2 regions of the Photobacterium kasasachensis genome follow, and region 1 is predicted to be linked to the other one. Evidence: riboswitches for the same ligand, from Rfam matches in the RefSeq annotation. Region 1 holds a riboswitch; the other holds the start of a gene.
The links. Region 1 has a riboswitch for cobalamin ahead of L4D19_RS24380 (TonB-dependent receptor). Riboswitches for the same ligand answer to the same signal wherever they lie in the genome.
Positions count from the first base shown of each region.

Region 2: it holds a riboswitch for cobalamin, as region 1 does, so the genes downstream of both, cbiM (cobalt transporter CbiM) here and L4D19_RS24380 (TonB-dependent receptor) in region 1, are expected to answer to the same signal.

Region 1 is NZ_JAKJSH010000022.1:1,691-6,114, reverse strand. Features, by position in the region: gene fabR (HTH-type transcriptional repressor FabR) at 1-317, shown strand, start outside; gene L4D19_RS24390 (YijD family membrane protein) at 341-709, shown strand; gene trmA (tRNA (uridine(54)-C5)-methyltransferase TrmA) at 798-1,904, opposite strand; cobalamin riboswitch at 2,053-2,276, shown strand; gene L4D19_RS24380 (TonB-dependent receptor) at 2,317-4,254, shown strand; gene murI (glutamate racemase) at 4,405-4,424, shown strand, end outside.
Region 2 is NZ_JAKJSH010000005.1:560,443-564,866, forward strand. Features, by position in the region: gene L4D19_RS06905 (hypothetical protein) at 1-335, shown strand, start outside; gene L4D19_RS06910 (methyltransferase family protein) at 371-832, shown strand; gene L4D19_RS06915 (metal-dependent hydrolase) at 1,031-1,783, shown strand; cobalamin riboswitch at 1,872-2,046, shown strand; gene cbiM (cobalt transporter CbiM) at 2,296-2,895, shown strand; gene L4D19_RS06925 (MSCRAMM family protein) at 2,912-3,511, shown strand; gene L4D19_RS06930 (energy-coupling factor transporter transmembrane component T family protein) at 3,544-4,305, shown strand; gene L4D19_RS06935 (energy-coupling factor ABC transporter ATP-binding protein) at 4,302-4,424, shown strand, end outside.

The sequences.
Region 1 (4,424 bases):
TTAGGTTACTTTTACGCGAGCGTTCAGGAACTTCCCCCGCGTTTCGTGCGGCTGTTGCTCGGGAGATACAGCACTTCGTGGCTGAGTTGACCGAGTATCTCGAGGCCAAAACCGGTGTGACTCATGACGAGGCTTTTACTCAGGCTGAGGCATCAGTAACACTGGTATTCAGCTCCGGTGCGGAAGCGTTGGATCTGGATAACCATGCTCGAGCTGAGCATGCTGAAAGACTGATCATGCAGTTAAGAATGATTGCAAAGGGTGCCTATTGGTATCGTAAAGAGCGTGAGCGTCGTGAGCTCAGGCAGAAACTCTAACTTTATTTTGTTGGTGAAAGGATATGAACAAGGAACAAGTAAAAGCTGAACGTAAAACATTGCTTCTATCTTTGTTAGCAGGCCTGTGTGGTAATGCTACGTTAGCAGTACTTACGTCAGGCGCGGTGTCGTTTTCAGTTTTCCCTGTTATTGCATTCGGTCTGGCAGTGTACTGCCTGTATCAGGAATACCTGAGCAAGCCGATGTCTGAAGGTACACCGTCGGTTGCCTTTGCCTGCTTCCTGGCGGGTGCTTTTGGTTATTCTGGTTTCCTACGTTCATTCGTACCAGATATGGGTTCTAGCTACCTACCGCTGATTATCACTCTAGGTCTGTTGTTCTGGGTGGTTTACAAGCTGGGTGTGATGTCACCAAGACCGAAAGCGGCATAAGCCTAAGGGTTTTGCTTACGAAAAAAGGCGCTAAGGCGCCTTTTTTAATACCTGTAACCCGTCCTATAGAGCAAGTGACGCTGGGAGGTTATTTGCGCTCAAGCAAGACACCTGCTTCCATATGGTGGGTATATGGGAATTGGTCGAACAGGGCAAACCGGGTAATTCGGTGCGTTTCTGACAGGATGTTTAAGTTGTCTTTCAGCGTATCCGGGTTGCAGGAAATGTACATGATGCGGTCATAGCCTTGTACCATGCGACAGGTGCCTTCATCCATTCCCGAGCGCGGTGGATCAACAAAGATTGTGTTGCAGTTATAGCTCTGCAAATCGATGTCCTGATCTTTCAGGCGGCGAAACTCTCGCTTGCCTTCCATTGCATCGGTAAAGTCTTCGGCAGACATGCGGATGATCTGTACGTTATCGATGTTGTTAACCGCAATATTGTATTGGGCAGAGTCTACCGATGGCTTGGCGAGCTCCGTGGCCAACACGCGCTCGAAGTTCTGCGCCAGTGCTAGCGAGAAGTTACCGTTTCCGCAATACAGCTCCAACAGATCACCCTCACTGTCCTGGGTACAGTCAACGGCCCATTCCAGCATCTTTTGCGCCACTTCACCGTTCGGCTGGGTAAAGCTGTTTTCGACTTGCTTGTAGGTCAGAGTACGCTCGTTAACCTTCAGCTTTTCAATCACGAAGTCCTGATCCAGTACGATTTTTTGCTTGCGGGCCCGGCCAATGAAGTTGAGGTTGAAGCCTTCGTCATTCAGGCGCTGCTTTAATGCCTTGGCTTCGGTTTCCCACTGATCGTCTAGCTGACGGTGATATAGCATAGAAACCAGTACTTCGCCGCTAAGGGTAGAGAGGAAGTCAACCTGGAATAGTTTATGGCGCAGCGCCTTGACTGGCTTAAGGGCATCAACTAGCAATGGCATTAAATCATTGATCAGGCGGCTGGCAGCAGGAAACTGATCGACGCGGTATTTTTCACGAGTTTCCTGATTGAACATGATGTAGAACAGGTCTTCGCCTTCGTGCCAAACACGGAACTCGGCACGCATGCGGTAATGTTCTGCAGGAGAGGCGAACACCTCAAGCTCAGGGGTTTCAAAATCTGCAAAGATATTTTGAATACGCTCTGCTTTTTCATCTAGCTGAGGTTGATACTCAGCTGGATTGATTGCGGTGGATGCCATCTTGTGTGCCTCAAACTGCTCAAATTAAGAGCGCAGATTTTATTGCATTGCTGACCGATGTCCAGTGTTGTTGCTGATAAAAGTGTCGTGGGAAACGATTCGTCATATGCCATAACAAACAAAACTAGACATTCTTCAAAATGATAACTAGCATTCGTTTTGCGCTGGTTAGCCTGAACACAGGCCGGGAACACGGTGGGAATCCGTGACTGACGCGCAGCGGTGATAGAGAACGAAAGCACATGGACGTAAGTTCCGAACACTGCTTCTGCATGCTGTGCAATACAGTTAATGAAGTGGGAAGTTGTTGCCCTAGGTGGTTGTCCAACCAAGCTCTTAAGTCCGAAGACCAACCAGTGTACCAAGCAGACTATCTGCTTCGTAATAAACGCGACTTAAGGTATCCATAAAAATGAAAAAAACGCTTTTAGCAGTGGCGTTGGCCCCGCTGTGTCTTCAAAGTCAGGCTTTTGCTTCTGATACAACTTATCAGGAAGATGAGATTGTAGTGATTAGTCGAAGTGTCAAAGAGCCGTTACATATTGCTGCAAACGTCAATGTCATTGATAGCTATGATATTGAAAAAAGTGGGGCAACTAATTTGACTGAACTGTTGCGTGGGCGCAGTGGTATTCAGGTCTCAGACAGTAATTCCGGTTCTGTGTTTGCTATGCGTGGGTTTAGTGGCAGCCAAGCAGCAAACAATACCCTGATTTTAGTTGATGGACGCCGTCTTAATAACATTGATATTGCAGCTCCGAGCATTAGCGCTATTCCATTAAATCAAATTGAGCGTATAGAGGTTCTTTCTGGAAGTGCTGGCGTGCTTTATGGCGATCAAGCTGTCGGTGGTGTGATTAATATTGTTACTAAGGCACCGGATAGTGCTGGTGGTAACATTAGAGTATCCGGAGGCAGCTTCAATACTTATGAAGGTCAAGGTGATATTTCTGGCTCTCTAGCTGATGACTGGCGTTACTATTTGGTCGGTAGTTATAACCAAGGTGATAATTATCGAGACCATAATGCAAATGAAACTGGGTCTATTTTAGGGCGAATTCAGTACCAGACAGAGAAGGATCTGTTCTTTGTTGAAACGAGTTACTACGATAACCGTCGAGAGCTTGCTGGTTCGTTGACTTTGGAGCAAATTAACGAAGACCCACGTCAGGCTAATCCATCAAACATTAAAGATTTCAACCACGAGAAGACTACAGCAGCCCGCGTCGGTTATCAGCACCAACTGACCGAAGACTGGTCTTTGGGAGCAGATCTTAACTATTCAGATACTGATGTTGAGACGTTCTCATGGGGATCACCGGGTAAGAATGAGCGTTCTTTACTGGAGTTTACTCCAAAGGCTGTTGCTAATATCACGACTGAACAGGGCGATCTGGATATTGTTACTGGCGTTGACTTGAGCCGTGGTGAATCAGAGTTTAGTTCAGGCCGTAGTAACGAACAGAATGTTAGCAGTGTCTATGTGCAGGCAAATATCCCTCAAAATCACCAATTGAGTTATGTGATTGGTGGCCGTTATGCCAGCGCGAAAGATGACCTTACCGATAAATCTGTGTATCCAAATGGTGTTAAGTTAGATCAGGATGCACATGCACTTGAACTTGGCCTAAATTACCGTCCATCGCTCGAGCATAGAATCTATCTTCGTGCTGACGATAACTTCCGTTTTGCGAAAGTCGACGAGCAAGCTTATACCTCTCCGGGTGTTGTAGGCTTGAAGCCGCAAACTGGACGTTCCTATGAAGCCGGCTGGGATTGGAATCCAGATTCTCATACTGTGCGTTTGAGTTTATATCGTTTAGACCTTGAAGATGAAATTGTGTTTGATCCAAGTGCTGAAAAGCCGGTAGGTGGTGCATTTAATGGCGCGAATGTTAATGCCGATGCATCACGTCGATATGGGGCTAATTTAGTTTGGGACTGGATTTTAAACGATATGTTCCAGTTTGGAGTGGAATACAGCTATGTCGATGCTGAGTTTACTGAGGGTACAAATAGCGGGAAATCACTATCTTGGGTTGCTGAACACTCAGGACGCAGTTATCTAAGTGTGGACATAACCCATAATTGGCAGCTGTTTACAGAGGCGGTTTATACTGGTGAGCGATTCCTTGAAGGGGATAATGCAAACGCAGATCCAAAGTTAGACGATTACACATTAGGTAACTTGGCTTTGAATTATACCCGTGATGCTTGGTTGGCAAGTTTACGTGTCGATAACTTGTTTGATGAACAGTATGTTAGCTCAGGGTTCTACAGTGATTTCGGGAATGGTTATTACTCCGGAACAGGACGAGCGGTGCGCCTGACTGCGAGTTATAGTTTTTAACTTGAAGAGTTATAACGGAAAATAAACGCTAGGCTATATGCCTAGCGTTTTAGTTATGAGTACTGTTTGTATCATTACAAGGCATTAGTATTTCGATTTTTGCAAGTTGGCAGTATGATTAGCCTCTGGTTGATATATCGAAAGCGGTGAATAGTGAAACGGGTGCTTAT
Region 2 (4,424 bases), on a different contig from region 1:
CCGCTTTACCGGTTGATTGGATCAAACTGCTGGCGCTGCTGCTTGCTTTGTTTGCGGTTGTTTGTGCCTGGGGGCATGCATTACTGGCGCTAAAAATTGGCGGCAATATCGAGCTTCCCAAGGGACGCGAAACAACAAGAGATCTGGCTGCGCATGATATTGCGAGCCGGGAAAAATTAATTATCAATTACTACCACCAGGCGATAGAAGAGCTAACTGAAGTAATTCATGAAAAAAACAAGTATATTGTAATCGCTTATGAGGAACTGACAATGAGTGCCTGGTTTTTCGGGATAGTTTCTGCAGTCGCGATAGGGACGGAAATATTAAGCTGAGCAACAGTGATTAGCCATGAGCATGGAAGAGGACTATGAGGGAACTTGAATTAAAAATACCGCCTGTTGTTCTGATGGGGGTATTTGCTATTGGAATGTGGTTGCTATCAATGCAGTTACCTAAACAAGCACTATTCGCTAATGGCAGTACACTCGCTGCAGCGATTATTACCTTGCTTGGTGTCATCATTGCTATTTCAGGTGTGTTGGCTTTTCGTAAAGCCAGGACCACGGCCAACCCTATGGAACCGCAGGACGCATCTACATTGGTAAACAGTGGTGTGTATCGAGTGACTCGTAATCCGATGTATCTTGGTTTTCTGCTAATGCTTGTTGGCTTTGGTATCTTTTTGCAAAGCGTTTATTCGCTGGTTCTCTGCGTGGGCTTTATTCTTTATATGAACCGTTTCCAGATTGAACCGGAAGAGCGATTTCTCGAAGTACAGTTTCACAATGAGTTTGTACTGTATAAAGGAAAAGTGCGCCGCTGGATCTAGGCGAAAGTCAGCATAGTGTTAATTGCGCTCAAAAAAACGTCACTTGGCCACTTAAATGCCTGAAGTTTCTGATTTTCGTTGATGTCGAAAAGAAATACGACATAATACTGGTTATTTATCCAGTTAAAGAGGCAAGAGTTGTTGGTCAGTAATACTAGACTGAAAAGTATTCAACAACCTTGTTTAGCGTGAATATTTGTGGCTAATTTCAATGTGCATCTTGGATCAGCCGCGCTAACCAGTAGTTTGGCGGCTACCGCATTATTATCGGCTGGGCATATCGTACCGATTACTGCTTTATGGCTGATGTTTCTTGGCACCATGGGTGGATTGTTGCCAGATATTGATTCAGACAACTCCACCTCGATGAGTACTTTATTTCGATTTTTTGGTGGTATGATCACATTCAGTTTTGTTGGTCATATCTACCGAATGGTCTCAATGCTGGAGTTGATCGTATATGCGCTTTTTTGCTATATGACCATCCGGCATAACCTAAAAGCCTTGTTAGAAAAAGTGACTGTACACAGAGGTTGCTGCCATTCATTAGCATTTATTAGTGTTTCCGGTTTAGGCTGTGCTTCCCTTGTTTATTTGCTCGGCTACAGTGAAATAACGAGTTGGCTATCAGGGCTCTTTTTATTCGGTGGAAGTCTTGTACATTTGCTGCTTGATGAAGCATACAGCGTCGATCTTGCTAACCGAAAAATTAAAATGTCATTTGGCTCGGCATTCAAGTTATGTTCGAACCGTAATCCAGTGATTAGTGTTATTCAGTTTTTGCTGATAGGGGTGCTTGTGATTCATAGCCCGCCCTGGAACGATACTTGGCAGCAACTGTCGGACTGGAGTGATTTTAGGCTCAAACCGAATTGGCTCAATCGAGAAGATGTCACTGCGTTTTTTGATGATGTTGTCGAGTCTACAACTAATGCAATTCAACCTCGCTAGTCACGAATGTTTATAATCTCAATCGAACCTACCTAAGTTTGTCGACTTTGATTTGCATCATGTGCCATTTTTATAAAAAGTGCTTAACTGTCACAGCTTTAATGATAGTGCCTTAATCGGCTAAGAGGGAATCAGGTTAAAGGCCTGAGCTGTACCCGCAACTGTAAGCGTTGAGTGTTACCTTGAACCACTGATTATTCGGGAAGGGGGGTAATACGTTGTTATACGTAAGCCAGGAAACCTGCTATCAAAACATGCTTCTAGATACTGGGCGGGAATACTCAGTGATGAAGGGGTTGATCTCACGTCTGTGTTATCAACCGTTTTCTCCTGCCTGTTATCTAGTGCAAAGTTAACTTAACGTTTAGTGTGCATTTGATATGAAACGGAACTTCACTTTAGACCTCTATCTCCCTTGCTCCATTAGGTTCATATTGTTATCGCGGCTTTGTCTCGCGCAATGTCAAGGATTACAAATATTCATTCTGGCGACCAAGAATTAGGAGCCAAGAATGCATATTGTAGATGGCGTTCTTGCAACTCCGGTGCTGGCTAGCGGTATTACTATTACTGTGCTGGGAACCGGGTTTGGTTTGCGCGCCCTGTCCGACGATAAGTTACCTCAGGCAGCAGTACTTGCCGCGTGCTTCTTCGTTGCCTCTTTGATTCATATCCCACTCGGCCCGACAAGTGTCCACTTGATCTTTAATGGCCTGATAGGCCTGTTACTAGGATGGGCAGCATTTCCCATAGTGCTGATCGGCTTAGTGCTCCAGGCCGTCTTTTTTGGTTTTGGCGGGCTCATTGTCCTTGGGGTCAATTGCCTCAACATTGCTTTGCCGGCCATTGTGACCGGTTTTGTTATCAGGCCATGGCTAGGGCGGATCCCTGCAGTGGCTCTTGGGTTTGCCGCCGGTTTTGGTGCGGTGTTGCTAACGGCATTGTCTGTTGCTTTATCGCTGGCCTTGTCAGGTGAAGGTTTTATCACCAGTGCCAAGTTAGTGGTGATAGGACACTTGCCTGTTGCTGTTATCGAGGGTGTCGTATCAGCATTTGCGTTAAAGCTGCTTTGCAAGGTTCGACCGTCCTTAGCAATGTCTTCCTATCAGTGAGGCCACAGAATTTCTCATGAAAAGTTTAATCCCGATTTACCGCTCAGTAGCTGATATTGCCGGTTTGGTTATGTTGAGTGCCAGTTTGATAGCCGTTAGTTCAACCAGCGCCTACGCCCACAGGATGAAGGCTTTTTCCTGGGTTGAAGGGCAGGCCATTGAAGGCGAAGCCTATTTTACAAATGGCCAAATGGCTGCTGATTCAATCGTCGAGTTGCTTGTTGACCAGAAAGTTGTAGCAACCACTCAAAGTGATGAGGAAGGGCAGTTTCGCTTTGAAGCATTAGCGGTTGGGGATTATCAAATCCGCACCGATGCCGGTCAGGGCCATGTCGCTACTTATTACATTTCGGCGAGTGAATTTTCCGTCGAAGAAAGCGATACGGGTACCGTTGTTGATCCTTCTGGACCGGAAGCTTCACAACTACAAAAAACTGTTGATAGTACCCTTTCGAAAGCTCAGGTAGAGCAGGCAGTAGCGAAAGCCATTCGTCCTTTGCGTGAGCAACTTGACCAATATGAGGCGAAAGTACGCCTTCACGATATCTTGGGTGGGATCGGATATATCTTCGGTCTGTTCGGGTTGTTTGTTCTCTATCGGTCTCGTCGCCAATGATAGACGCCTTGCTTGCAACATCATCGATACAGATGTCATCAGTTAATGCTGCCCCAAGAGTGCGGCTGTTGCTGGCGATAGTTATTGCAGCCGCGGTGGTGATGAACAAGCAATGGGCGCCTCTGTTTGGATATGGGCTGTTGGCATTTCACCTATGGCAACACAGCCTTGTCGGGCTTTGTTCTGGATTGAAACGTCTTGCTGCCGTTGATGGTTTTATCGTGTTTACCGTTATTTTACTGCCGTTTACCGAGCCGGGAGAGGTCGCATTTCATGTCGGTGAGATGGCGGTGACCCGAGAAGGCATGACTCTGGCAGCAATGATTTTGTTTAAGGCAAATATCCTTGTTATCACTTTAATGGCCCTGTGTGCGGGGCTAAATGCAATGAGTTTGAGCTATGCTCTCGCCGAGCTGAAGGTACCGCATAAATTGGTGCTGATAATGCAGCTAAGTATTCGCTATATCAGTGTTATGCATTTGGAATTTAAGCGATTACGTCAGGCCATGAAGGCCAGGGGGTTCCGGCCTGACAGTTCGCTACACACATGGCGCAGTTATGGCTACCTGTTTGGCATGATGCTGGTACGGGCGTTGGATCGTGCCGATAGGATTTGGCTGGCAATGAAATGTCGTGGCTTCAATGGACGTTTCCCGCAGACTCCGACGGTCCCTTTGTCTGCTCGTGACAAACGTTATCTCGGCGGGTATCTCATCATTGTTGTCCTGATTTTTCATGGAGATATCGCTGTGAGTTGGTTAGTTACCACATTGCCTATTCAGGAGTGGTCATGAGTGAATTAATTGCTCTCGAACAACTGAGCTATTCGCGCCCTAACGGGAAAGTTTGTGTCGAGCAGCTAGATTTCAGTCTTTCAGATAGCGATCGAATAGCAATAACTGGGAGTAATGGC